Regions from separate parts of the Rhizobium sp. FG96 genome, predicted to be linked through region 1. Evidence: riboswitches for the same ligand, from Rfam matches in the RefSeq annotation. Region 1 holds a riboswitch; each other region holds the start of a gene.
The links. A riboswitch is a leader RNA that binds a small molecule or an ion and turns the genes downstream of it on or off. The one in region 1 is predicted to bind thiamine pyrophosphate.
Positions count from the first base shown of each region.

Region 2: linked by a shared signal. The riboswitch ahead of thiB (thiamine ABC transporter substrate binding subunit) and the one ahead of thiM (hydroxyethylthiazole kinase) in region 1 are both predicted to bind thiamine pyrophosphate.
Region 3: linked by a shared signal. The riboswitch ahead of ACODR6_RS06170 (ABC transporter permease) and the one ahead of thiM (hydroxyethylthiazole kinase) in region 1 are both predicted to bind thiamine pyrophosphate.
Region 4: linked by a shared signal. The riboswitch ahead of ACODR6_RS16200 (YkoF family thiamine/hydroxymethylpyrimidine-binding protein) and the one ahead of thiM (hydroxyethylthiazole kinase) in region 1 are both predicted to bind thiamine pyrophosphate.

Region 1 covers NZ_JBMDIL010000010.1:176,073-183,129, reverse strand. Annotated here, with positions in the region: gene ACODR6_RS20635 (ROK family transcriptional regulator) at 1-1,055, shown strand, start outside; gene ACODR6_RS20630 (sugar phosphate isomerase/epimerase family protein) at 1,090-1,944, shown strand; gene ACODR6_RS20625 (ABC transporter ATP-binding protein) at 1,967-3,028, shown strand; TPP riboswitch at 3,070-3,166, shown strand; gene thiM (hydroxyethylthiazole kinase) at 3,220-4,023, shown strand; gene thiE (thiamine phosphate synthase) at 4,020-4,655, shown strand; gene thiD (bifunctional hydroxymethylpyrimidine kinase/phosphomethylpyrimidine kinase) at 4,652-5,464, shown strand; gene ACODR6_RS20605 (YdeI/OmpD-associated family protein) at 5,468-6,076, opposite strand; gene ACODR6_RS20600 (carbohydrate ABC transporter permease) at 6,140-6,988, opposite strand; gene ACODR6_RS20595 (carbohydrate ABC transporter permease) at 6,981-7,057, opposite strand, start outside.
Region 2 covers NZ_JBMDIL010000004.1:281,746-288,802, reverse strand. Annotated here, with positions in the region: gene ACODR6_RS09870 (thiamine ABC transporter ATP-binding protein) at 1-365, opposite strand, end outside; gene thiP (thiamine/thiamine pyrophosphate ABC transporter permease ThiP) at 352-1,989, opposite strand; gene thiB (thiamine ABC transporter substrate binding subunit) at 1,989-3,011, opposite strand; TPP riboswitch at 3,064-3,176, opposite strand; gene ACODR6_RS09855 (MDR family MFS transporter) at 3,233-4,768, opposite strand; gene ACODR6_RS09850 (MarR family winged helix-turn-helix transcriptional regulator) at 4,884-5,411, shown strand; gene ACODR6_RS09845 (thiamine diphosphokinase) at 5,454-6,110, shown strand; gene ACODR6_RS09840 (ABC-F family ATP-binding cassette domain-containing protein) at 6,114-7,057, shown strand, end outside.
Region 3 covers NZ_JBMDIL010000002.1:606,370-613,426, forward strand. Annotated here, with positions in the region: gene ACODR6_RS06140 (sugar phosphate isomerase/epimerase family protein) at 1-507, opposite strand, end outside; gene ACODR6_RS06145 (LacI family DNA-binding transcriptional regulator) at 531-1,541, opposite strand; gene ACODR6_RS06150 (sterol desaturase family protein) at 1,688-2,722, shown strand; gene ACODR6_RS06155 (sugar ABC transporter substrate-binding protein) at 2,898-3,827, shown strand; gene ACODR6_RS06160 (hypothetical protein) at 3,898-4,143, opposite strand; gene ACODR6_RS06165 (outer membrane protein) at 4,303-4,932, opposite strand; TPP riboswitch at 5,082-5,184, shown strand; gene ACODR6_RS06170 (ABC transporter permease) at 5,294-6,034, shown strand; gene ACODR6_RS06175 (ABC transporter substrate-binding protein) at 6,066-7,004, shown strand.
Region 4 covers NZ_JBMDIL010000007.1:223,444-230,500, reverse strand. Annotated here, with positions in the region: gene ACODR6_RS16215 (ABC transporter substrate-binding protein) at 1-60, opposite strand, end outside; gene ACODR6_RS16210 (ABC transporter ATP-binding protein) at 63-827, opposite strand; gene ACODR6_RS16205 (ABC transporter permease) at 824-1,612, opposite strand; gene ACODR6_RS16200 (YkoF family thiamine/hydroxymethylpyrimidine-binding protein) at 1,640-2,248, opposite strand; TPP riboswitch at 2,240-2,351, opposite strand; gene glpK (glycerol kinase GlpK) at 2,492-3,985, shown strand; gene ACODR6_RS16190 (acyltransferase family protein) at 3,986-5,011, opposite strand; gene ACODR6_RS16185 (nuclear transport factor 2 family protein) at 5,180-5,641, shown strand; gene ACODR6_RS16180 (TetR/AcrR family transcriptional regulator) at 5,654-6,211, shown strand; gene ACODR6_RS16175 (hypothetical protein) at 6,201-7,057, opposite strand, start outside.

The DNA of each region.
Region 1 (7,057 bases):
TACTCGACGAAGGGCTGATCATCGAGGCTCGCCGCCGCCATGGTTTGCGCGGCCAGCCGGCAATCGAGCTCGAGATCAATCCGGACGCATTCTTCGCGATCGGCATCAATATCGATCGCGATCACCTGACCATCCTTGCGGTCGATGCCGTCGGCAATGTCCGCGCCCGCGTCCATCACGAGAAGCGCTACATCCTGCCGGCCGAATTCATGCAGCTGTCGGCCGACGCGATATCGCATTTCCAGCGCAGCCGCCTGATCGATGACGCACATCTGGCCGGCATCGGCCTGGCGATGCCCGACTGGCTCGGCGAAATCGCCTTCCCCGGCAGGCCGGCCGACTACTGGGAATGGATGGAATTCGATGTGCGCGCTGCCCTCGAGGATCTGACGCAGCATCCTGTTTTCATCGAAAACGAAACCAACGCTGCCGCATTGGCCGAGCTCGATTACGGGCTCGGCGCCGAGAGCCGCAGCTTCCTCTATATCGCCGTCAACGCCTGCCCCGGCGGCGGTCTCGTTCTCGACGGTAACGGCCATCGCGGTGCGATGGGCCTCAGCGGTGAAATCGGCTGGGTGCCGATCGCCGACGGCAAGGACGAAAGCACACAGAAGGTTCGCCTGCTCGGCGAGATCTTCTCGCTCTTCTGCCTTTATCAGTTCCTCGCCGAACATGGGATCAAGGTCAGCGTGCCCCAGGATCTCCTGACGCTCGATGCCCGCGGCAAGCGGCTGGTCTCGCAGTGGCTTAAGGAGATGAGCGCGCATCTTGCCGTCGCCGTCCGCCATGTCGGCATGATCGTCGATCCCGATGCCATCCTGGTCGGCGGGCGGCTGCCGATCCGCATGATCGACGAGCTGTTGCGCTATGTGCATGAGCATCTGGACGCCAGCGACGGCGCCCTGCCCTCGATCCACCGCGCCTCGCTCGGCGAGGATGCCTCGGCGATCGGGGCGGCCGCGATGCCGATGGCCGCCGCGCTGATGCTGGCGTCATCGGATGAGGTTCAACGTACCCGTTCACCGCTGAAATACATGGATCGCCTGAACAATTAGCACGGCCGCTGCGGCGGCGCATGGGAGGATTTTGATGAGGATCGGTTTCTATACGTCGACGTTCAACGACCGGCCGCTTGAAGAAGTGGTGGATTTCGCAGCTTCCGCTGGTTTCGATGCCATCGAGATCGATGTCGGCGGGCACATCAAGACCCCTGACAGGGTGAAGGCCGCCGTCTCGCTTGCCCGCGAGCGCAACCTCTTCGTCTCCTCGATCACCTATTTCGGCAACCAGCTCGACGCCGATAATGTCAAGCGCAAGGATCTGCGCTCGCGCACCGCGGAATTCGCGCAGGCGATCGGCGAAACCGGCGTGCCGGTTTTCGTCATCTTCCCCGGCCGCAATGACGATGCCAGCGACGAGGCCAACTACGACGATTTCGCGGCTTACATGAACGGCCTGATCGCCGAGACCGCTTCCAGCGGCCTCACCTTTGCAATCGAGAATTGGCCTGGGCCGAAAGACAATTTCGTCGGCACAACGCCGAAAGGTTACGAGGAGCTGTTCAAGCGCATTCCCGACCGGCGTTTCGGGCTCGAATTCGACCCCTCGCATTTTCTGCGGACGGGTATCGATCCCTATCTGGCGCTGGATGCCGTCAAGGATCGCATCGCCATCCTGCATGCCAAGGACACGGCGGTCGATGCGACCGCGCTGCAGGCCGTCGGTTATCACGGCAAGGGCTGGTGGCAGTACAAGCTGCCGGGTCTTGGCTTGCTCGACTGGTCGAGGTTCCTGAAGCAGGCGCGCAGCTACGGCTTCGACGGCACGATTTCCATCGAGCATGAGGACGCCGCCTATGGCTGGCCGGGTAAGGACCTGGAGGCCCGCAAGGAGGGCGAACGCGTCGGCCTCGGTTATCTCAGAACCGTCTTGGACAAGCTTTGATCGCAGCCTGGGGAGGACGATAATGGCTCATGTTTCAGTCAATAATGCTCGCAAGGACTACGGCGCGTTCAAGGCTATCAAGGGCGTCTCGGTCGATATCCGTGACGGCGAATTCGTCGTCCTCGTCGGCCCGTCCGGCTGCGGAAAATCGACGCTGCTCAGAATGATCGCCGGGCTCGAAGGCATCACGTCAGGCGAAATCCAGATCGGCAAGCATGTCGTCAACGAACTGGCGCCGAAGGACCGGGACATCGCCATGGTGTTTCAGAACTACGCGCTCTACCCGCATATGACCGTTGCCAAGAACATGGGCTTTTCGCTGCGGCTGAAGCGCATGCCGCGGGCGGAGATCGACAAGCGGGTCGGCAATGCCGCAAAGATCCTCGGCCTCGAAAGCCTGCTCGAACGCTATCCGAAGCAGCTTTCGGGCGGCCAGCGCCAGCGCGTTGCCATGGGCCGGGCGATCGTGCGCGATCCCGCCGTCTTCCTGTTCGACGAGCCGCTTTCCAATCTCGACGCCAAGCTACGCGTGCAGATGCGCTCCGAGATCAAGGAGCTGCATCAGCGGCTGCAGACGACGACCATCTACGTCACTCATGACCAGATCGAAGCGATGACCATGGCCGACAAGATCGTCGTCATGAGGGATGGGCGCATCGAGCAGTCGGGCTCGCCGCTCGACCTCTATGACCGGCCGAACAATCTCTTCGTCGCCGGCTTCATCGGCTCGCCCGCGATGAACTTCATCAAGGGCAGCATGACGGATACGGGCTTCCGCACCGAGGATGGCATCACCCTGCCGAGCGACCGTCGCCCCGCCGACGCGGTGACCTACGGGATCCGCCCGGAGCATTTGCAACTCGACCCCAATGGCATCGAGATCACCACCGTCGTCGTCGAGCCCACCGGATCGGAAACACTGGTGATTGCGCGGCTCGGCGCGCAGACGATCAGCTGCGTCTTCCGCGAGCGGATCAGGGCTGCACCCGGCGATGTCCTGAAGGTGGCGCCCATTCACGATGCCGTACATCTCTTCGGCGCCGATGAGCAGCGCATCGTCAGCGGGGAAGCCCGGCTCAACTGATAGGGCGTGACAAGCCGCCGATAATTTGCGATGACCGTGGTGTTGAGAGACAGGGGCGTTCGCCGAAAGGCGGGCTGAGAAGTACCCTTCGAACCTGAACCAGATAATGCTGGCGGAGGGAGTCGCTCGAGGCCCTTCGCTTCCATGTGCCTGGCCTCCCGCGTCTTGCCCCGCCCCAAAAGGGACGCAAGATGACGACTTCCAGATCACCCGGGCAATTGCTGACCGCGCTGCGCGCCGCGCCGCCGCTCGTTCAATGCATTACCAACTATGTCGCGATGAATATCGCCGCCAATGTCGTGCTGGCCGCGGGCGCCTCGCCCGCCATGGTCCATGCCGAAGAGGAAGCCGGTGAATTCGCCGCATTCTCCGGTGCACTGACCATCAATATCGGCACGCTCTCGCCCGCCTGGGTCAGCGGCATGAAACAGGCGGCGAAGGCTGCCGCGCGCAACGGCAAGCCATGGGTTCTCGACCCCGTGGCGCATTACGCCACCGGCTTCCGCCGCGAAAGCGTCGCGGCACTTCTCGACCTCAACCCGGCGATCATCCGCGGCAATGCATCCGAAATCATCGCGCTGGCCGGCAGCGAAAGCCGTGGCCAGGGCGTCGACAGCCGCGATCCCGTCGAGCAGGCGGAAGGTGCTGCCCGCAGCATCGCGGCGCAATATGGCGCCGTTGTCGCGGTCACCGGCCCGGTCGACTTCGTTACCGACGGCACCCGCGCCGTTCGCATTTCCGGCGGTTCGCCGCTGATGCCGCAGATCACCGCGCTCGGCTGCTCGCTGACCTGCCTGACCGGCGCCTTCGCCGCGGTCGCCTCTGACGAGACCTTCGATGCGACGGTCGCCGCTCTCGCAATGTTTGCCGTCGCCGGCGAACAGGCGGCACAGGAAGCCAAGGGGCCCGGATCCTTCTCCTGGCGCTTCCTCGATGCGCTTGCCGCGCTCGATGGTCCGGCACTCGACGCCGCAGCAAGGATCAGCCAGGCGTGAAGAGCTTCGACCTCTCCCTTTATCTCGTCCTCGACCCGGAGCTCTGCGCCGGGTACGGGCTTGTCGAGACCGCCCGCGCAGCCGTCGCCGGTGGGGCGACCATCGTGCAGCTGCGCGACAAGACGGCGACTACCCGGCAGATGATCGAGACGGGCCGGGCACTGCAGCGGGTCCTGTCAGGAAGCGGAGCACTGCTTGTTGTCAACGACGATGTGGAAGCGGCAATCGCGCTCAACGCCGATGGGCTGCATATCGGCCAGGAGGACCTCGGCGCCGCCGAGGCCCGCCACCGCATCGGCCCTGATATGATCCTCGGCCTTTCGGTCGAGACGCATGCGCTTGCCGCAGCCGTCGATCCCGCCATCGTCGACTATGCGGGGATCGGCCCCGTTTTCGCGACGGCGACCAAGCCGGATCACAAGCAACCGATCGGCATCGCAGGTCTGGCGGAGCTGGTTCGTGTCTGCCCGGTTCGCTCGGTGGCAATCGGCGGCCTGAAGGCGGAACATGTGGAGCCAGTGCTCGCAACGGGCACGGAAGGGCTTGCGGTCGTCTCGGCGATCTGTGGCCAGCCGGATCCGCAAGCGGCGACGGCTGCAATCGCCGAACGCATCAGAAAGGCAGGACAATGATCCGCAACGTTCTCTCGATCGCCGGCTCCGACCCATCGGGCGGCGCCGGCATCCAGGCCGACCTCAAGGCATTCTCCGCCCGCGGCACCTATGGCATGGCTGTGCTCACCGCCTTGACTGCGCAGAACACCACCGGCGTCTCGGCTGTGCAGACCGTCTCGCCGGATTTCGTCGCCGAGCAGATCCGCATGGTCTTTGCCGATGTCCGCGTCGATGCCGTCAAGATCGGCATGATAGCCAATGCCGGGATCGCCGAGGCAATTGCCGATGCGCTGCATCCGCATCGCGGCATCCCGCTGGTGCTCGACCCGGTGATGATCGCCAAGGGCGGCGCCGCCCTCCTCGATATCGCCGCGATCGGCGCGCTCACCGACCGTCTTCTGCCGCTGGCAACGATGCTGACCCCGAACCTGCCCGAGGCGGCAGCGCTGCTCGGCGAGGACCACGCCCAAGACCGCGATGCCATGCAGCAGCAGGCGCGCAAACTGCTGGATCGCGGACCGCGCATGGTACTGTTGAAAGGCGGCCATCTCGGCGGCACTGACAGCCCCGATGTGCTGGCAAGCGCCGGCCATATCACCTGGTTCGAGGCGCCAAGGCTTCCGACAAAGAACACGCACGGCACCGGCTGCACGCTGTCGAGCGCCTTGGCCGCCGAGCTTGCAAAGGGCAAAACGCCGGAAGCAGCCGTCGCGATCGCCAAGCAATATCTCGCCGATGCCGTTGCGGCTGCAGAAACGCTCACCGTCGGTTCCGGCCATGGCCCGGTCCAGCATTTCCACGCGCTCTGGGACAAGGCCGATCTCTAAGATTCAGACCTTCGGCTTCCTTGTCTGCGGATAGATCGTCTCGCCTTTCGCCAGCATCTCGACGAAGGTGGCGATCTTCCGCTCGCGGCCCGCGGGCGTCTTCATATTGTGCACGCGGAAGGCGAGCGCGAAGCGGTTTTGCGCGCTGAGCGCCGCAAGCATCGCTTGCGCCTTGGGATCGGCATCGATCGCCGCCTGCAGATCGTCGGGGATCTTCAGGTCCTTGCCGCTGCCATAGGCCCGGTCCCATCGGCCATCCAATTTCGCGGCCTCGACCTCGCGAAGGCCATGCTCGGTCATCCGGCCCTCCGCGACCAGGCGGGCGACATTGTTGACGTTGATCTGGCTCCAGATGCTCTTCCTGCCGCGCGGCGTGTAGCGCTGGAGATAGCTCTTTTCGTCCAGGCTCTTCTTGACCGCATCGATCCAGCCCCAGCAAAGCACCGCGTCGATCGCCTCGACAGGCGTGATCGACGGCAAGCCGGATGCGACCTTGAAGATACGGATCCAGACCTCGCTTTCACGGTCGTGATGCGCGGCCAGCCAGTCGCAGAAATCCTGCTTCGTCTTGAATTCGCGAACCTTCTCCGGATCGACCTTTATCGGTGCCAACCGTCTGCTCTCCCATGATGCCGTGCCGCGGCCATCGTAGCGGCCGCGGCACAAACGGCAACATCAGGATTTGACCGCGCCCGCCGTCAGGCCGGCGATGATGTGTCTCTGGGCCAGGAAGAAAACGATGACGGTCGGCATGATCGTCAGGGTGATGAAGGCGAGTACCAGCTGCCATTCGGTGCCGAATTCGCCGCGATAGACCATGATGCCGAGCGGCCAGGGATATTTCGATTCCGAATTCAGCATGATCAGCGGCAGGATATAGCTGTTCCAGCTGCCGACGAAGGAGATGATGCTGACGGTGGCGATGATCGGCCGCGACAGTGGCAGCGAGATGTACCAGAAGAAGCGCATGTAGCCGCAGCCATCGACGAAAGCCGCCTGGAACAATTCTTCCGGAAGGTTGCGAAAATAGTTTCTAAAAAGAAGGATGCTCATGCCGAGCCCGAAGGCGACCTGCGGCAGCACCACGCCCCAATAGGTATCCAGCAGTCCTAGATCGCGGATGCGGATGAAGAGCGGCAGGATGGCGGTCGCCGCCGGAAACATCAGCCCGAGCAGGAAGTAGTTCAAGAGGAAGGACGAGCCGAAGAAGCGCACATGCGCAAAGGTGAAGGCCGCCATCGACGAGACGATCAGCGTCAGCGACACAGTCAGCACGGCGATGACCAGCGAATTGAAAATCTGCAGCCAGTAGCGCTCGCCGAACAGGATATCGGTATAGTTCGACCATTGCCACGTGGCGGGCAGTCCGAAGGGATTGACGCGCAGGTCGCCGAGCGTCTTGAAGCCGCCGAGCGCCGTCGTCAGCAGCGGGATCAGCACCAGGGCGGCGATGAGCGTCAGCGAGACGTAGAGATAGACCTTCGTCGTCGCGGGCATGCGAATGGTGTCGGTCGTATCAGTCATTGCGCATGAATATCCTTTTGTAGCCGAAGGCGAGCGTGACGCAGATGATGAACAGCACGACGCCGACGG
Region 2 (7,057 bases), on a different contig from region 1:
CCGACCTGCGCCAGCGCCGCCGAGATGCGGCTACGGTCCGCCTGCGTGAGCTTCAGGGCCGGATTGATGCCCAGCCCGATATTGGTGAAGATATCGAGATGGGCGAAGAGATTGTTGTCCTGGAAGACGAGCGATACCGGCCGCTCTGACGGATGGACGCCGGTGACGTCCCTGCCATCAAGCAGCACCTGGCCACTCTCCGGTATCTCGAAGCCTGCCAGCAGATTGAGGAAGGTCGATTTTCCGGCGCCCGAGGGGCCGGTCACGGCGATGATCTGGCCGCCGGGGAGTGCGCAATCGAAGTGAAAAGCATGGCTGCCAAGTGTCAGGCGGACGTTCTGCATAGCGATATCAGCGGCCGTCATCGGCACCATGTCCTCGCACCTGGCCGGATGTTCCGGCGATTGTCAGCAACAGGCATATCACGCCGAGGATCAGCGCAAAGCCATCGGCATCATTGGTTCTGTAGCTTCCCATGCGGCTATAGACTAGCCACGGCAGGGTGATGAAACCATCTGACCCAAAAAGAGCAACGGCGCCGAGATCACCGAGCGACAGCGCCATAGCGAAAGACAGGGCGGTGAGGAACGGCCTGCGCAGCCCCGGCCAATCGATAAGCCGCAGCCGCGCGATGCCGGCGATCCCGAGGCTTGCCGATAGCCGCGCCGTACGGCGCTGATGGACGAGATAGGCCGGTTCGAGCACGCGCATGACGAAGGGCAGCGCCATCAGCATGTTGATCAAGACGACGAGGGCAGGCGCGAAAATTTCTGCATCTCCGAACGGTCGCAGGGTCATGAACCATCCTGTGGCAAGCACGACCGGCGGGGCCAATAGCACCATCGAAGATGCGCCGCCCATCGTGGCGAAGAAGGCGCGGTTGCCACGGCCGGACTGCTTGCTGGTGGCGATGGTCTGGCGGGCGCGGATCAGGGCTGCCGATACCAGCAGCGCCAGTGTGGCGGCGGAGATGGATATACCGAAGCTCATCGCCGCGGCCTGCCAGAAGACGGGTTCGCCAAGCAGTTTCGGCAGGTCGGCTTTCAGGCCGGCGACGACGACCGAGAGAAGTGGCGACAGGAGAAAGGCTGTGACGACGATCAATAGCAGGCTGTCCAATAGCCTCGCTGTGGGCTTCCTGCCATCGAAACGCATTGCTCGTTGGCCCGTCGTCAGCCCCTCGTCAGGGCTCGCTGGCAGGAGCGACATGGCGGCGAGGACGAGGCCGGTCAGCGCGATCTGCAGCAGGGAAAGTGCGACGGCGCGGCCGGGATCGAAATCGAAGCGAAGCGACTGGTAGATCGCCACCTCGACCGTCGTTGCCGCAGGACCGCCGCCGAGCGTCAGCACCAGCGTGAAGCTGGTGGCACAGAGCATGAAGATCAGCCCCGCGATACCGGGGATCAGGCCGCGGATGGCGGGCCATTCGATGAAACGGAAGATGGCGCGCTGACGCATGCCGAGATTGCTCGCCATCAGCCAGTATTCAGAGGGCAGCCGTTCAAGACCGGCAAGCATCAGCCGGCAGGCGAGCGGCAGGTTGAAGAAGACGTGGGCAAGCAGAATGCCGGTCAGGCCATAGATGCTGACGGGTTCGGCGAGGCCGAGTTTCGTCAGCGCGCTGTTGAGCAGGCCCTGCCTGCCCCAGATGCCGATCAGGCCGAGCGCGCCGATCAGGACGGGCAGTCCCATCGGCACCGCCATCAGCCGGATGATCCAGATGCGGCCGGGAAATTGCGGCTGGCGGGCGAGCGACCGCGCGACAGGGATCGCCAGGAAAACCGATAGCAGCGTGGAGAGGACTGCCTGCAGCAGCGTGAAGCGCAGGACGCGGAGGATATAGGGATCGGAAATGATCCCGGCAAAGGCAGCGCCCCCGCCGGAGGCGGCAAGCGAAACGGCAGCGATACCGATGAAAAGCAGGATGGCGGCGAGCGCAATTGCGCCGCCCGCCAATGCATTTCGCCGTTCCGCCGCCGTCTGCAGCATCAGTTCATGCTCATCGCCGCAAGCCACTCGTCGATCCAGGCCTTGCGGTTCTTGGCGACGTCATCCGGCGACATCAGGAAAGTCTTGGAGGGGTTGACGAGCTTGCCGAAAGCATCCGGCAGGGGCGTGGATGTCGCCGAGACCGGCATCATCCAGTTGTTGGTCGGGATCGTGTCCTGGAAGCCGGGGGTGACCATGAACTTCAGGAAGTCGCGGGCAAGATCCTTGTCTGGCGCGTTCTTCAGCAGGCCGGCGACTTCGATCTGGATATAGTGGCCCTCGGAGAAGGCGGCCGCCTGATAGCGGTCGGTGTTTTCAGCGACCATGTGGTAAGCCGGGGACGTCGTATAGGAGAGCACCATCGGCGCCTCGCCCTTGGTGAACAGGCCATAGGCCTCCGACCAGCCTGGCGTGACCGTCAGGATGCGGTTCTTGAGCTTGGCCCAGGCTTCCGGCGCCTTGTCGCCGTAAACGGACTTCACCCAAAGCAGCAGGCCGAGACCCGGCGTAGAGGTGCGCGGATCCTCGATGACGATCTTCTGCGACGGGTCGCCGTCGACCAGTTCCTGCATGCTTTTCGGTGGGTTCTTTACCGTCTGCGTGTCGTAGATGATGGCGAAGTGGCCGTAGTCATAGGGAACGAAGACATCGTCCTTGAAATCGCCGGGTACCTTCAAGGCGCTGGTATCGACGCCGCTGGCGTCAAACAGGCCCGTATCCTTGGCTTCGGTGATCAAGTTGGTGTCGATGCCGAGCACGACGTCGGCCTTCGTCGAGGCGCCCTCGAGCTTGAGGCGTGAGAGAAGGGCGACGCCATCGGCGACGCTCACGAAATTGACGGTGCAGGCGCAGGTCTTCTCGAAGGCTTCCTTCACCTTGGGGCCAGGACCCCATTCGGAGGTGAAGCTTTCGTAGGTATAGACCGTCAGCGTCTTGTCTGCGGCCTGGGCCGGAGCGATGGCTGAGGTAACGGCGAGAAGCGCCGTGGCGAAAAGTGCGATCAATGGTTTGCGGCCGGGCATGGCGCGCCTCCTCCTATACAAGTTGTTTCACGGGAAAAGGGCGGTGCCTGGTGTCACGCGCGCATCTAATCCCTCCGCCGGTGTTAACCGGATCAGGTTCCGCGGGTTGGCTTGAAGCCTCTCAGCCAGCTGTCCTTGCGGACACGGGCACCCCGTTAGAGCGTTGGCAGATGTATAGTGGTGACGGCTTTATGACAAGGGCGAAGCTCGCCCTCGTCAGGTCACTCGGCTGCTTCAGCTGCAGCCGCAGACGTCTTCGCTTCGCCGTGGCGCGGCAGCTGTACTGGCTTCAGCAGGAACGCTGCGATCAGGCCGATCAGGGCGAAAGCGCAGGAGGTCATGAAGAGCGGCGTGAAGGCCGCCGAATAGGCATCGGCCACCGCCTGTCGGCTGGCTTCCGGCAATGCCGCCATCATCTTCGGCGTCAGCTGTTCGATATCGGCGACACCGGGGATGGAGACGCCGACCTTGGCGAGTTGCGAGCCGATGATCGCGCCGTAGATCGAGATGGCGATCGAGGCGCCGCCCATGCGCGACAGCGTCACCGAACCCGTTGCAGCACCGACGTCACGGGCCGGAGCCGCGTTCTGCACGCCGATGATCGGTACCTGCTGCGCCAGCCCGATGCCGATGCCGTGCAGGGCCATCAGCAGGCCGATAACTGGTAGGGGCGTTCCAGCGTGAACCTGCGTCAGCAACGCGAAAGCGATGGCGCTGCAGGAGAGGCTGGCGATGGCGAAGGGCTTGTAACGGCCGGTGCGCGAGATGGTGCGGCCGGCAAACAACGAACCGCAGACAAGACCGCCGGTTAGCATGATGAAGAGCAGGCCGGCATGCGAGGGCGAGAGGCCTGTTGTCGTCTGCAGGAACAGCGCGAAATAGTTGGCCATGCCGATGGCGATGCCGCCGCCGGTGATCGACATGATCAAGAGAAGCGGGAAGGTCGGGTTGCGGAACAGCGACAGCGGCACGATCGGTTCGGCAGCGCGGCGCTCGACGAAGACCCAGGCGATGGCGCAGACAACGCCTGCGGCAATGATGCCGAGGCTCTGCGGTGCAAGGATCGAACCGAAGAGCTCGCTGCCATCGGCCATCAGCACGATGCTCGTTGTGGTCATCGCCAGCAGCAGGGCACCGGCATAGTCGATCTTCGGGCGGCGGTGCGGCTTGCGGTAGGGCAGCATCAGCGCCAGGCCGATGAGCACAACGAAACCGATGGGGACATTGACCAGAAAGATCGAGCGCCAGCCGAACAGATCGCTCATCATGCCGCCGAGAACGGGGCCGATGGCGCTCGATGCCATCAGCACGAGGCTGGAATAGCTCTGGTAGCGGGCGCGCTCGCGCGGCTCGAAAAGGTCGGCATTGACGGCGAAGATCGACACCATGATGCCGCCGCCGCCGAGGCCCTGCAGCACGCGGGCGGCAATCAGCGTGTTCATCGAGACAGCCAGACCGCAGACAGCCGAGCCAACGGTGAAGATCGCGATCGCCGTCATCATCACATATTTGCGGCCGAAGAGGTCGCCGAGCTTGCCGTAGACGGGCATCACGGCGCTGAGCGACAGGAGATAGGCCGAGCCGATCCAGCCGAAGCGCTCGAGGTGGCCGAATTCGCCGACGATCGTCGGCAGCGCCGTCGAGACGATCTGATTGTCCAGCGTTGCCATGAACATCGCGGTCATCAAAAACAGGAAGAGAATAAGCCTGCGGCGGGGATCCGTTACGAGCGGCTGGGAGGCAAGCTGCATATCCATGAAGACAGTTCCGATCTTGATCGTCAATTTATGTGACAAAAGCATATAAATGTCAATGACACTTGAATGACGCAGGCATGTTTCCTTCCCGTAAGCCTTCTGTTATGCTCGCCGCATGAACGAGAAACCCGCCCGAATTCACGAGCTCGATCCCCTGTCGCTGGAAAGCGAAAGTGTCTTGAGCATCGGCCAGAGCATGACCCGCATGAAGCTCATGACGGGCCGCAGGCTGATCGGGCGTCTTGCGATCCAGAGCGTCGCGCCGGATCTCGAACTTTCGCATCTCGATGTGCTCGATGCCGTACGCCGCGCGCAGCCGGCGGAGGAAGTGACGGTCGGGACGATCGCGGAGATGCTGCGCATCGATCCGTCACGCGCCAGCCGCGTGGTTGCCGACATGGTCAGCCGCAACATTCTTCGCCGTGCGGCATCGCAGGCCGATGCGCGCCGGATCGTCGTGGTGATGACGCCGATCGGCCAGCGGCTGCTTGCCGAAATCCGTGCGCAGAAGATGGCGCTGATCGGCGAAATCCTCGACGGATGGAGCGAAAAAGACGTCGATGCCTTCGCCGCACTCTATGAGCGCTTCATCGACGGCTATGAAAAAGCCTTCGAACGGCGCGACAAGGGTACGCCCGGCTGAGCGCTGCCCCTTTCCCTCGACCCCTGCTTTGCGCTATGGGCAATGCCCATGACGGAAACCACCTTCACCATCCTGCTTGGCGGCGAGCTGACGCCGACGGAACGGCTGCGCAGCGCCGTTGCCGGTAGCCGCTTCATCGCGGCCGATGGCGGTATGCGGCATGCGGCCGAGCTCGGCGTCGTGCCGGAGCTCTGGGTGGGCGATTTCGATTCCACGGCGCCTGATCTCGAAGGCGCCTTTCCCGATGTACCGAAGCAGCCCTACCCGGCCGCCAAAGCCTCGACGGATGGCGAGATCGCCGTGTCTGAAGCCATTGCGCGTGGGGCAGAACGCTTGATCCTTGCCGGTGCCCTGGCGGGCGAGCGCTCCGACCATGCGCTTCAGCATCTGCTTTACGCCGTCAGCCTGGCAGAAGAGGGTTTCGACCTGCTGCTCACCTCCGGGGTGGAGGAAGCGGTTCCGCTTCTTGCCGGAACCATCGAGCTCGATCTGCCGAAGAACAGCCTGTTTTCAGTTCCCGGGTTCAGCGAACTGCGTGGGCTCTTCATCGAGAACGCCCGCTATCCGCTCTCGGATTTCCATTTACCCTTCGGCTCATCGCGTACCATTTCCAATGTGGCGGAAGGCAAGGTTCGTTTCACGCTCGGCAGCGGCCGCGCGATCATCCTTGCCCGCCCTTATGATCTTTCCGGAGTCTGATTCTTGGCGCCTCCCATTCTCAAACTGGACGACATCTTCCTGAGCTTCGGCGGCACGCCGTTGCTGGCGGGCGCAAGCCTGCAGGTGGAGCCCGGCGACAAGATCTGCCTCGTCGGCCGCAATGGTTCCGGCAAGTCGACACTGCTGAAGATCGCCGCCGGCATTGCCGAGGCGCAGTCCGGCGACGTGTTCCGTCATCCGTCCTCGACCGTGCGTTATCTGGAACAGGCACCAGATTTCGTCGGCTTCTCGACCGTGCAGGCCTATGCCGAAGCCGGGCTCGGGCCGGGCGACGATCCCTATCGTGTCACGTATCTGCTATCGCATCTCGGCCTGACCGGCGAGGAAGACCCGAAGAACCTTTCGGGCGGTGAAGCCCGCCGCGCGGCCCTTGCCCGCGTCATGGCGCCGGAGCCGGATATCCTGCTGCTCGACGAGCCCACCAACCATCTCGACCTGCCGACCATCGAATGGCTGGAAGGCGAGCTGCAGAAGACTCGGAGCGCCCTGGTTCTGATCTCGCATGACCGCCGTTTCCTCGAAAAGGTCTCGACCGCGACTGTCTGGCTCGATCGCGGCACCTCGCGGCGGCTGGATCGCGGCTTCGGCCATTTCGAAGCCTGGCGCGATCAGGTTCTCGAAGCCGAAGAGCTGGAGCAGCACAAGCTCGGCAAGGCGATCGAGCGCGAAGAGCATTGGCTGCGCTACGGCGTCACCGCGCGCCGCAAGCGCAACATGCGCCGCCTCGGCGAATTGCAGACGATGCGCTCGCAATATCGCGGCCACAAGGGTCCGCAGGGCACGGTGCAGGCCACGGTTTCTGATGCACAGGAATCCGGCAAGCTGGTCATCGAAGCCGAGAAGATCACCAAGACTTATGGCGACCGGCCGATCGTGACGCCTTTCTCGATCCGCGTTCATCGTGGCGATTGCATCGGTCTTGTCGG
Region 3 (7,057 bases), on a different contig from region 1:
GGAAACAGGCCAGGCGAATTCGCGGCCGACTAGGAAATGCGAGAGATCGCCGAGCAGCTTCAGATCCGGCAGGCGGTCCATCAGGTCGAGGGTGAAGAAGAGATCGGTCGTCATCCGGTCGCGATGTGTCTCGATGAAGACGGGGATGCGCGCCTCTTCGGCCAGACGATGCCAGCCTTCGAGCAGCGGCAGGCAATCCTCGATCTGGCGCAACCGGACATCCGGCTGCAGGCAGAGATGGGCAACACCGAACTCCGCCGCATTCTCCAGCGCCGGCTTCAAGTCGTCGACGGTCTTCGGAAAACACTGTCCCTCCGCCTTCAGCCCATGCTCTTCCAACAGGTCGGCGAGGTTTTCCACATAGTCGCGATCGTACCAGTGGGCGCTGACGCCATCGAAGCCCGCCTCCGCGATCAGGCGGATATTTTCCTCCAGCGATCGCTCCGGTTTTCTCGCGCTTCGAAGCTCCATCGCCCAGAGCGACTGGAAGACATTGAGGGTCTGCATGGCTTACCTCCCGGGTCCTTTGGTTAGAGATTCTGCGCGCTGACGGTCATGAACCGCACGGGATCGGTGATGACCTCGGTGCGGATGATATCGAGCTTGCGCAGGATGAGATCGACGGAGCGGCGCGCCTGCACTTCGGGCGCCTGGTCGAGACAGATGTCGAGAAGACCGTTTTCGAGATAGCGCTTCTTCTTTTCGGTCAGTTCGTGGCCGACCCAGAAGATATCCCGCTGCTTGGCCCATTGTTGCAGGACGATCGCCACGCCCTCGTCACCGCCGCCGGCCGAATAGACGCCGATGATCTCGGGGTCGCGCCGGAGCGCCTCTCCCAACAACTCGGCGCATTGCAGGTCGTCGTCACGGCCCATCATCACCAGCGAGAGCGCGTGGCCTTCAGCCCCGCGCTCGGCCATATAGTCGGAAAACCCCTGGATGCGCTGGCGGTGGTTCGAATAGGCGCCGCTATGACAGATGGCAGCGAAATGACCGGGACGTGCCGCCAGCATGCCGGACATGTAGTAGGCGGCACTGCGGCCCGCCGCATAATTGTCGATGCCGAGATAGGGGACTTCCGCGTCGTCGCAGCGGGTGACGACCTGCGCGACCTCGACGCCTGAGGCGCGCACCTGACGCAGCGCCTCGATCACCTTCGGATGGTCCTGCGAACAGATGATTAGCCCGGAACGGCGAAAGCTAGGATTGGCGATGTGATGCGCCATGCCGATCGGATCGCTTTCCTTGATGAAGGTACGGTGCAGCATGACGGCGCGGTCGAGCGAGGCGGATATGCGCTCGAAAGCCTGGTTCAGCCGGGCAAAGAACGAGGTCTCCGGCCGCACAAGGATGACCTCGATGCGGATCGCGCCACGATGGGTCTCGGTCGAACGCTCGCCATAGCCGAGCTTCTTGGCGGCGCGGATGACCTTCTCGGCGGTCTTTTCGGTGACGCCGCCGCGGCCGTTGATGACCCGCTCGACGGTGGCGATCCCCAGTCGTGCCTCCCGGGCGACATCCTGCAGCGTCGTCTTTTTCATCAAAACCTCCCCCAAACTCGCCTGGACAGTCAAGCATTCCAGCCTCTCGGGCGAAATACCGCAATTGATCAAAACACATCAAAACAGCGATGGGAATTGGCCCTGCGGCTGCGGTAATTTTTGCCTCACGAGTTGGAGGATTTCAGATGGACGACACACTATACGGCAAACGCAACAAACGCGGCGACTGGGCGCCGTTCAAGCTCATCCAGTATCCGCCTGTGTTCATCTGGCCGGTCCAGCCGCTGCGTTTCCTGAAATGGCTGTTTGGCTATCCGGGCTATCTGATGCCCTGGAACGTCCTTTACGCGGTGATCGGCACCCTGCTCTGGCTCTACGCCACGCCGTCGCTGGAGACGGCAAAGACCTTCTCGATCGGCTGGATCGCCTATCTGCTCATCCGCAATGCGGCGATCGTGCTGGTCTTCTTCGGCGCCTTCCATCTGCGCCTCTACATGCAGAAGAAGCAGGGCACGAGCTTTAAGTTCAACGCCAAATGGCCCTCTGTCGGCAACGACGCCTTCCTTTTCGGCAACCAGACGGTCGACAATGTCATCTGGACCTTTGCCAGCGCGGTGCCGATCTGGACGGCATTCGAGGTGCTGACGCTCTGGGCTTTCGCCAACGGCATCATTCCCTATGTGTCCTTCGCCGAGCACCCGGTCTATTGCGCCGTCGTGATGTTCTTTATTCCGACCTTCCGCGACCTGCATTTCTATCTGGTGCATCGCCTCATCCACTGGCCGCCGCTGTATCATGCCGTCCACAAGCTGCATCATAACAACGTCAATCCCGGCCCCTGGTCCGGTCTTGCCATGCACCCGATCGAGCACCTCCTCTATTTCTCCGGTGTGCTGATCCACTGGATCGTGCCGTCCAATCCTGTCCATGCGATCTTCCACCTGGCGCATGCAGGCCTTGCCCCGGCACCGGGCCATGCCGGCTTCGACAAGATCGTCGTCGGCGAGGAGAGCGCCATTGATACGCACAGCTACGACCACTATCTCCATCACAAGTATTTCGAGTGCAATTACGCCGATGGCGTCATCCCGCTCGACAAGTGGTTCGGCACTTTCCACGACGGTTCGCCCGAGGCCCAGGAGCGCATGGACAAGCGCTTCATGGAGCAGGCAAGGCGCCGCGCCGAAAAGAAGGCGCGCGGCGAGCAGCAGGCAAGCTGACTGATTTCCCAAGCGAGCGACCGAGAAAGGCCCGGCTGCAGAGCCGGGCCCTTTGCTATGCGGATGCCCTGCAAATGAGGCGTTTTCATCAAATTATCGGCGGACCGCACGGCCTTCCCCGGCTAACGTTTTCCTGCGGCCGCCTGGCGCCGCCTTATCTCTGGGAGGAGAGAACATGCTGAAATTGCTGACCGCCAGCGCCGTTGCGCTGGTGCTTGCGTCGCAGGCGCACGCTGCCGACCGTATCGGTGTTTCGATGGGCACGCTGTCCAACAACTTTCAGACGCTCATCGTCAACGGCATGGAAGACTACGCCAAGTCGATCGGGGTAGAGTTGCAGATCGAAGACGCGACGACCGACGTCAACAAGCAGCTCGATCAGGTGAAGAATTTTGCGGCCGGCGGCGTCTCCGCCATCATCGTTGACCCCGTCGATTCCGATGGCACGCCCGCTCTCAGCAAGGTTGCCGAAGATGCCGGCATCCCGCTCATCTATGTCAATGTCCAGCCGACCGACCTCAACACGCTCGGCAAGCAGCAGGCCTTCGTCGGCTCCAACGAAACTGAATCCGGCACGTTGCAGACCAAGGAAGTCTGTCGCATGCTCGGCGGCAAGGGCAATGTCGTCATCATGATCGGCGACCTCACCAGCCAGGCGGCGCGCCAGCGCACGCAGGACGTTCACGATGTCGTCAAGACGCCTGAATGCAGCGGCATCAAGGTCGCCCAGGAGCAGGTCGGCAACTGGAGCCGCGTCAACGGCGCCGATCTGGTTTCCAACTGGCTGACATCGGGCGTCGAATTCGATGCCATCATCGCCAATAATGACGAAATGGCGCTCGGCGCGATTTCGGCGCTGAAGGCCGCCGGCGCCTCGACCGACAAGATCATCGTCTCAGGCATCGACGCGACGCCCGAGGCGCTGCAGGCGATGAAGACAGGCGATCTCAAGGTCACCGTGTTTCAGGATGCCAAGGGCCAGGGCAAGGGATCGATCGATGCCGCGATGAAGGCGATCAAGGGCGAGAAGCTCGACCGAGAGGTCTGGATCCCCTTCCAGCTCGTCACCCAGAAGAACATGGCGGATTTCGAACACCTGAACTAAGGCGCCGCCTGCCTCACGGGCGGCGTCAGGACGGCCACGATGCGCTCAGGCCATCGTGGCCATTCGCATGTCAGGCGGCGGGCAGGGGCTCGCTGATGACGACGAAATTGGCGCAGCTATGCTCGACATTGGCAATGCGGATGCGCAATTCGCGCCGCGAGGTCAGCAGAAACAGGAAGACCTTCTTGGCCCGCTGCGCTCTGCGCAGCACTTCCTCGCCGCCGAAAAGCAGGCCATCGCGCTCTCCGAGCTCGAAGGCGACATGCTCACTATAGTTCTCGTCCGTGATGGTGATTGTTCCGAGACCCGACAGCATGTGAGCATTCCTCATGATGGGAATGACTTTTGTCGAAGTCCTAAATTAGTGCAACACGGTGTTCCGGTTTTCCACGAGATGTTGGAAAGCGTACCGGCGATCATAGAAAAGGGCACGCTGAATGAAGGCGTGTCCTTACATTGGGGAGATGGGTGGCGCCTAGAACTTGACGCCGACGCCGATCATGATGGTGTTCTGGTTCAGGTCGAAATCGCCGCCAGCCGCGCCGAAATTGCCGCTGCCGTAATCGGTGTAGCGATATTCGCCGCGGGCAAAGATATTCTGGGTGAAGGCGTAATCGATGCCGGCGCCGATGGTCCAGCCGTTCAGCGTATCCGATTCGTCTGGCCCGACATCCGGATTGGCCTCGGCGCGGGCGATTGCCCAGCCGGCCGTGCCGTAGATCAGCGCATTGTCGAAGGCATAGCCGACGCGGGCGCGAACCGAGCCCTGCCAGGTCGTCTCGACCGAGCCAAAGGCTACATCCTCTTTGTTCCAGTTGTGCAGGACGTCACCTTCGACACCGACAACCCAGTTGTTGTCGAACTGATAGTTATAGCCGCCGAAGACGCCGAGAATGCCGCCATTGGCATCGACATCCGACGTACCGGAAGGATCGAAGGTGTTCCAGCTATAGCCACCCTCGGCGCCGATATAGGGGCCGGACCAGGTGAAGACAGGTGTTATCGCTTCGGGCTCGACAGGGGCGGGCGGCGGCGTCAGGTCCGCGGCCTGAGCGGAAATGCCGGCAAGTGAGGCAGCCAGCGCGGTGAGAATAACGAATTTCATATTCGGTCTCCCTAATGCTTAGGGGTCAAGTAGGGTGCCTGATCCAAAAGTCTCTAATTAATTTTGTAGCTGAGACCCCGGAATACAAGACCGGCGAAGGCCTGCGACAGATGCGCCATTGACTTCAGGCCGGGAAAACGACAGGTTCCGCCCATTCCGAGGGGAGCATCTGACGATGCTGAGATGGCGGTGAGCCGGACCCTTGAACCTGATCCGGGTCATGCCGGCGTAGGAACGGAACAAGATGCCGGCGGCATCTCCCCTTCTTCTTCGCTTTGCCTGGATCTCCAATTCTGTCTGGAGATCGCTTCGCCATGTCTGTCTTTCCGTTCCCGCATCCGGCCCGCGCGAAGGCCTAGCGATGCGTCCGCTCAACGCCCTCGGCGGCGTGGCCCTGCTGATCGCTCTCTGGCAGGCGGTCATCTGGATCTTCGCGCCCGCGCATTTCATTCTGCCGTCGCCTGCCGACGTCGTCGCCGTCTTCGGCAGGCAGCCGCTCTTCCTGCTTGAGCAGAGCCTGACGACGGCGCTCGAAATCGTCCTCGGCCTGCTCTGCGGCGCCATATCGGGCGCGGCCGTCGCCTTCGCGCTCGCCGCCTTTCCGGCGGCCGCCACGCTCGTCTGGCCGATGGTACTGATCCTGCAGGCTTTCCCGGTCTTCGTGCTGGCGCCGATCCTGGTTATCTGGCTGGGTTTCGGCATTGCCTCGAAGATCGCCATGGCGACGATCATCATCTTCTTTCCCGTGGCCTCCGCCTTTGCCGACGGGCTGCGCCGCACCGAGCGGGATATTCTCGATGCGGTATCGCTGACAGAGGCCAGCCATTGGCAGACGCTGATGCGGATCCGCCTGCCGCTCGCCCTGCCGTCCCTCGTCTCCGGCCTCAGGATCGCTGCACCCCTCGCGCCACTCGGCGCCGTGATCGGCGAATGGGTCGGCGCGTCCTCCGGCCTCGGCTTCGTCATGGTCCAGGCCAATGCCCGCATGCAGACGGACATGGTCTTTGCCGCCATGGCCGTGCTCGCCGCCATGACCGTCATCTGCCGCGTCGCCGTCGACAGGCTCACCTCCGGCTGGACCCCATGGGCCACCACGAACTGACTTCTTCTTCCCGCAAAATCATGGAGCAAACATGCTGCGTCTGATATCCGCCACTCTCCTTGCGATCGCGACCCTCGCGTCGCCCTCCTTCGCCAACGACAAGCTGACCGTCATGCTCGAATGGTTCGTCAATCCGGACCATGCGCCGATGGTGATCGCTCAAGAGAAGGGCCTGTTCGCCGCCGCCGGTCTCGACGTCACCCTCATTCCGCCCGCCGATCCCTCCGCGGTGCCGCGTCTCATCGCTGCCAAGCAGGCCGATATCGGCATCCACTACCAGCCCAATCTCTATCTCGATCATGAAGCCGGATTGCCGATCGTCCGCATCGGCACGCTGGTCGAAACGCCGCTGAATACGGTGACCGTGCTGGCCGACGGGCCGATCAAGAGCCTCGCCGATCTGAAGGGCAAGAAGGTCGGTTTCTCCGTCACCGGTTTCGAGGATGCGATGCTGAAGCGGATGCTCGCAAATGCCGGTCTCAAGAAGGACGATGTCGAGCTCGTCAACGTCAACTTCTCGCTCTCGCCGTCGCTGATCGCGGGCAAGGTCGATGCGACCGTCGGCGGCTTCCGCAATTTCGAGCTGACGCAGATGAAGCTCGAGGGTCACGAGGGCAAGGCCTTCTATCCGGAAGAAAACGGCGTGCCGCCCTATGACGAACTGATCTTCATTGCCCATCGTGATTCGGCCGCCGATTCGCGTCTGCCGCGCTTCCTCGGTGCGATCGAGCAGGCCTCCGTCTTCATCACCAACCACCCCGATGACGCCTGGCAGATGTTCATCAAGGCCTATCCCGATCTCAATGACGAGCTGAACCGCAAGGCTTTTTTCGACACGCTGCCGCGCTTCGCCAAGCGCCCCGCCGCTCTCGATACCAGCCGCTACGAGCGTTTCGGCGCCTTCATGCAACAGATGGGACTGGTCAAGACGGCACCCAAGGTCGAGGACCTCGCCGTCGAGATAAAGTAGCCTGTGGCGCGTCTGCCACGGCCCTTTGCAAAGCCCCCGGCCGTTAACCGAAT
Region 4 (7,057 bases), on a different contig from region 1:
CGGTGCGGCGGTCAAGGCGAGAATGCCTGCAAGCGCCGTGCGGCGGGTGATGATCGGCATGGTCATGGTTCGGCTTCTCCTTCGAAGAGCGTTGTGAGAATGCGGTTTTCGATTGCGATGATCTCGGCCTGATGCTTTCCCGGTTCCGTTCGCGGCCGGGGCAGGCGGACGTCGATTTCGAGGGCGACGCGGGCAGGGCGGGGCGAGAAGACGTAGATGCGGTCGGAGAGCAGCACGGCCTCGCGCACGTCATGGGTGATCAGGACTACCGAGAGGCCACGGCGGGCAGAGAGCGCCTCGAGGAAACGCTGCATCTTCAGCCGCGTCAGCGCATCGAGGGCGCCGAAGGGTTCGTCGAGCAGCAGGATGGGGCGCTGCTGCACCACCGTGCGCAGCAGGGCGGCGCGCTGGCGCATGCCGCCGGAGAGTTCATGCGGCCAGCTGTTCTCGAAGCCGGCGAGGCCGAATTCCGCGAGCAGCGGCTCGATCTGGCGCCGGGCCTCGCGGCGGGGCATGCCAGATATCTCCAGGCCGAGTGCGGCATTGTCGATCAGCCGCCGCCAAGGCATCAGCGCATCGCGCTGCGGCATGAAGGCGAAGGGGCGTTCGGCGGCGTCGAGCGGCTGGCCGTTCATGCGGATGCTGCCGGCGGATGCGGTGGCGCAGCCTGTCAACAGCCGGAAGAGTGTCGATTTGCCGGCGCCGGAGGGGCCGAGGACGGATATGAATTCGCCCTGCTTCAGGTGCAGCGAGATGCCGGCGAGCACATCGATATTGCCGAGGCGGCAGCTGAGGTTTTCGATATCGAGGAGGGGCGCGCTGCTCATTCCAGGTCCTCCCCGTTTGCCCGGTGCCAGGGCATGGCGAGGCGCTCGGCGAGGACCGCGAGTGAGAACAGCAAGAGCGTCAGCAGAGCGCTGCCGAGGACGGCGGCAAGCACGAGATCGGCGCGGAAATTGTTCTTGGCGTTGAGGATATAGATACCGAGCCCGCGGGCGGCCCCTGCATATTCCGCGAAGATGGCGCCGACGACGGCATAGGTGATCGATATCCTGAGACCGGCGAAGAAATAGGGCAGCGATGACGGCAGGCGGGCGGCGAGGAAGCGTTTCCACCGAGAGGCGCCCATGGTGGTCAGCAGTTCCTCGATCTCCGGCTCTGTCGCCTCATAGCCGCGTGTGAGGGCCACAAGCATCGGAAAGAAGGTGACGAGGGCGACCAGCAGGATTTTCGGCAGCAGGCCGAAGCCGAACCAGAGGACGATCAAGGGCGCGATGGCGACGAGCGGCAGCGTCTGGCTGATGACGAAAACAGGCATCAGCGCCGAGCGCAGGCGCGGCACGAAATCGATCAGCACCGAAAACACGAAAGCGATGAGAAGGGAGGCGGCGAAACCCGCCAGGGTCGCCTGCAATGTCGGCCAGCTATTCGCCAGCAGCGCGGCACGTTCGGCAAAGGCCTGTGCGAGAACGCGCGAGGGTGCGGGCAGCGTCGCGGGCGGGAGGCCGGCGATGCGCACATAGCTTTCCCAGGCGGCGAGCACAGCGCCGACGGACAGGATGGCGGGAATGAAACGGGCGGCAAGGCCCGGCAACCGGACAGATCTCGGCATCGGCAGGATCCTGACGTGACGCTGAGATCAGACGGCGGAGGGGCTGTTGGCCGATACGGTGAGATCGATCGTGACATGGCCGTTCGGCGGCCCGAAGCGGACGAAGGCTTCGTGGATCGTCGCGAAGACGGCACCGGCATCGCCCTTGACGCGGGTGCAGAAATTCTTCGAACGGTCGAAGACGCCCGAGTTCTTCAGGAAGTCGATGCAGCCGTAGATCTCTTCCATGTGATCGCCGGTGCCCATGACATAGAGCGAGAACTGCGCGGCTGCATGGCGGCCGGTGACCGGGGCGGAAGCGACCGCTTCGAGAGCCGACGCCTTGCGCTCGGCAAGCGGCAGGACCGGGCCCGTCAGGGCTTCGGTGTGGCACATGGGATCATCGGGCTCGCCGGGGCAGCCGCGGGAGATGGTGGCGCGCAGCACCGCGTGGATGCCGTCTGCCGAGCCCGCGACATAGAGATCGCGCATGGCGGCGAAGACGATATCGGGCGTGCCGACGATCAGCGTCGAGATGTCGTCGGTCTCGATCCTGAGCTTTTCGCGATAGGGATCAAGTGCCGGAAGGGCAGACAGGATGACGTCGACGAAACGGTCGGTCATCGGGTAAAGGGAAATTTGTGCGCCAGAAAACATCGCTCGCCTCGCTCCGCTGGTATTATCCAGATCAGCTAAAGAGTTTGAGGCCATGCCAGCCGCATCTCAGCCCCGGCTATACGGAGCACCCCTGTCGTTGGCGCCTTTTAAACATGCGCCGCGCGGCTTGTAAAGCGGCGATCTGACGAGGGGCAAAATTGCGCTCGGCTTTCTTTTTCCTTTCGTTTCTGCCTCTTAAATGATCTATCTGAAAGCATCAGAGCTTCATGGGAGGGGGCAGGGATGAGCGGATATGTTCTGGCGATCGATCAGGGCACGACATCGACGCGGGCGATCGTGTTCGATGGCGAGATGAAGATCGCAGGCGTGGGCCAGAAGGAGTTCACGCAGATCTATCCGCGCTCGGGATGGGTGGAGCATGACCCTGAGGAAATCTGGGATTCCGTCGTTTCGACGATCCAGATGGCGCTGCGCGAAGCGAAGGTGAAGGCGACTGACATTGCCGCATTGGGGATCACCAACCAGCGCGAGACCGTCGTCGTCTGGGAGCGGGAAACCGGCAAGCCGATCCAGAATGCCATCGTCTGGCAGGACCGGCGCACGGCGAGCTATTGCGAAAACCTGAAGCGCCAGGACCTCGAGAAGATCTTCACCAGGAAGACCGGCCTGATCCTCGATCCTTATTTCTCGGGCACCAAGCTCTCCTGGATGCTCGCCAATGTGAAGGGTGCGCGCGCCCGCGCCGCCAAGGGCGAACTCTGCTTCGGCACGATCGACACGTTCCTGATCTGGCGGCTGACCGGCGGCAAGAGTTTCGCCACCGACGCGACCAATGCCTCGCGCACGCTGATGTATAACATCGCCGAGAACGAATGGGACAAGGACCTGCTGGAGATCCTGCGCGTTCCCGCCGCCATGCTGCCGGAGGTGAAGGACTGCTCTGCCGATTTCGGCATCGTCGAGAAGTCGATCCTCGGCGCCGAGATCCCGATCCTCGGAGTTGCCGGCGACCAGCAGGCGGCAACGATAGGCCAGGCCTGCTTCGAGCCTGGCATGCTGAAATCCACCTATGGCACCGGCTGCTTCGCGCTTTTGAATACCGGCTCCGACATGGTGCGTTCGAAGAACCGGCTGTTGACGACGATCGCCTACCGGCTGGACGGCGAGACGACCTATGCCTTGGAGGGATCGATCTTCATCGCCGGAGCGGCCGTCCAGTGGCTGCGCGACGGTCTCGGCATCATCGACACGGCCGGCGAGACCGGCAAGCTCGCCGAGAATGCCGATCCCTCGCAGGAGGTCTATCTGGTGCCGGCGTTCACCGGTCTCGGCGCGCCGCATTGGGATCCGAAGGCGCGCGGGGCAATCTTCGGCCTGACACGCAACAGCGGCCCGGCGGAATTCGCCCGCGCTGCGCTGGAAGCCGTCTGCTACCAGACCCGCGATCTGCTCGATGCGATGCAGAAGGACTGGAAGAACGGCAGCGACGACACGGTGCTGCGCGTCGATGGCGGCATGGTCGCCTCCGACTGGACGATGCAGCGGCTCTCCGACCTGCTCGACGCGCCCGTCGACCGGCCGGTGATCCTGGAGACGACGGCGCTCGGAGCTGCCTGGCTCGCCGGCAGCCGGGCCGGCGTCTGGCCGGACCGCAAGACCTTCTCTGCGAAGTGGAAGCGCAACCGTCGCTTCGAACCAGACATGGACGAGAAGACCCGTTCCGCCAAACTCAAGGGGTGGAAGAATGCGGTGAAGCGGACGCTGAGCGATGCCTGATCAGGCCGCCGCCACCGCCCTTTCGCGCCTAGCCGGCGGGCTGTAGAGCCAGCTTGCGCCGGAGCGGTCGGCGGTTGCCTTGATTGCCAGCGACAGCGTGATGGCGGTGACGCAGATCAGGGGTGCGGCGAGATAGCCGATCGATGGTGAGGGCTCGACCAGGGTGGCGATCAGGCCGGCTATGCCGGCGACGATCATCACATGGGTGACGTAGACCGGCAGCGTGTTGCGGCCGAAATAGGAAAAGACGTCGCGCAGGGCCTTCAGCCGCGACATCAGCACGGCCATGCCGCACAGCCATGACAGACCTGCGATCGACGACGCAGAGGCCCAGAGGCCGGGCTCGATCGGCTGCAGGCGGCTGCGCAGCGCCAGCAGCAGGATGAAAGCGGTAAAGCCACCGGCCGCGAAGGGGAGAGGGCGCTCGGTCAGCGTTTCGGCGATCAGCCTGCCATACCAGCAGCCGAAGGCGAAGAAGACGAAATACTGCAGCACATTGCGGTGGGTGAAGAGATCGATCGGCAGATAGCCGCCGAAGGTGAGGATCGAGAGAATGGTGCCGACGGCGATGACCGGGATGCGCGGCGCCGAGGAGAGCAGCTTGGTGACGGTCATGAAGATTGCCAGCGCCCAGATGAACCAGATGCCGGTATTCGGCGCCCACCACATTTCAATGAGCTGATAGGGATCCGACCCCTCCGAGGGCACGAGGCCGTTGGTGTGGACATAGCGGAAATAAAGCCAGCGCGCCGTGCTCCAGACGCCGAAGAGCCAGACGAAGGTCCAGATCTTCTTCCTGACGAAATCCGGCCATGTGGCCCGCATCGCCGAAGCGGCGAGGAAACCCGATACCGAGAAGAACAGCGGCATGCGGATCGGCGCCATGATGTTGCTGATCTTGGTGTAGAGTGCCGGGGCCATCTCGTGGAAGTTCAGGTAGAGCAGGGTGTGGTAGACGACCACGAGGATGATCGAGAGGCCCTTGGCGATATCCAGCCATTCGATGCGGGTCTTCTGCTGGTGCATGGTTTCCCCTTCCGATTGTGCGCTGCGGCAGGAACAAACCGTCCAATTGCGTCAGAAACGTGGGCGCGACGTCATTCTTCCATGCGTGCGCGAATGCCGCAGGCGCGTCCCTTGCTTCTGCTGTACTGATCGGTACAATGCATTCCTATTGGTACAGGAGATATGACAATGACTGCACTTATCCCCCCATTCACACTGGAAACCGCCACCCAGAAGGTCCGCCTTGCCGAGGACGGCTGGAACAGCCGCAACCCGGAAAAGGTGTCGCTCGCATATACGCCCGACAGCGCCTGGAGAAACCGCGCCGAGTTCGTCAACGGCCGGCCGGAGATCGTTGCCTTCCTGAGCCGCAAGTGGGCCAAGGAGCTGGATTACCGGCTGATCAAGGAGCTCTGGGCGTTCCGCGAAAACCGCATCGCCGTGCGCTATGCCTATGAATGGCACGACGACAGCGGCAACTGGTTCCGCTCCTATGGCAACGAGAACTGGGAATATGATGCCGATGGCTTGATGCAGCGCCGTTTCGCCTGCATCAACGACATGCCGATCAAGGAATCGGACCGCAAGTTCCACTGGCCGCTCGGCCGCCGTCCGGATGACCATCCGGGGCTGTCAGAGCTCGGCCTCTAAGGACGCAAGGCTCTGAAAACCGTCTACGAACGCCGCGATGTCGTGCCCCTGCTTGCCGAGATCTTCCGGGAACTCGGCTATGAGGGCGCGACGCTCAGCCGGATCACCGAACGCACCGGGATCGGTAAGGGCAGCCTCTATCACTTCTTCCCCGGCGGGAAGGAGGAGATGGCGGCTGCCGTACTCCAGGAGGTCGATCGCTGGTTCGAGGATTTCATCTACGAGCCGCTGCGCAGCGACGAGCCCTCGGTGGCGATCGAGGCGATGTGGCGGGGCGTCGACGATTACTTCCGCTCCGGCGGGCGCATCTGCCTCGTCGGTGCTTTCGCGCTCGATGGGACGCGGGAGCGTTTCAGCGAGGCGATCAACGGCTATTTCCGGCGGTGGGTGGATGCGCTCGTCGGCGCTCTCGTGCGCAGCGGGGTAGAGCAGGGTACTGCACAGCAGGAGGCGGAGGCCGCGGTTCTCGGTATCCAGGGCGCGCTGGTTCTGTCGCGCGCCCTCGACGATCATGATGTCTTCCGCCGGGCGATTGCCGGGATGAAGACGAGGCTTTCGGCTACTTCTTGAGCCAGGGGCTCTTCGTGCTCCAGAAGATGACGCTGGCGCCGAGATAGTCGTTGGCGAAAGCGGTGAATTCTTCCTTGGTGAAGGGCTTCTTGGTCTGCGGGTTCTTGTAGGTCAGCGTCGGCTCCTGCACGGCCATGCCGACATAGGCGAGCTTGCCCTTGTACTGGTTGAAGAACGGATAGGAGTTCTTCATCTGCGCCTTGCGGTTCGGCACGATATCGGGGCCGCCGAGGCCGATATTGTTCTTCGCGGCGAAATCGAACAGACGGCTCATGTATTTGTGGTCGTTTTCCCATTCGCAGGGCCAGAAGTTGACATACTGGACGACCATCGACTTTGAGAACGCCTTGCGCGCGAAGCCGAGGTTCTCCATCTCGCCGGCGAAATAGGCATCGCAGGAGAAGTCCTTCGGCTCGTTCTTCGGGTCGAGATCGATCGAGGTCTCCGGCAGGTTGATGCCATAGACGCGGCCATCGAACTTGGCGGCAAGCGCCGAGATCAGCGCTTGGTAGCGCTCACGCACCGCCGGGTTCCACTGCTGCGCCACCCAGCCGGAGCCGATGCCCTTGTTTTCGCCGGGATTGTCGAATTGCGGGGCGAGGCCGCCGCCATACTCGGCGCCTTCGAGCATGTAGTCGGGGATGTTGCGGGCCTTGGGGCTGAAGAAGCGGTCCTGCACCTGGATGAACAGCTTCTTGTTCAGGCTCTTGGCGATCGCCAGGTCCTTCTCGATCGGCGAGAAGTCGTACTCGCCCTTGCCCTTCTCCAGCATCTTCCAGTTATAGACCACCTGCGCGCCGCCGATATCGGGGCGCGACAGCAGGTCCTTGAGGCCGTCGAGCTCAC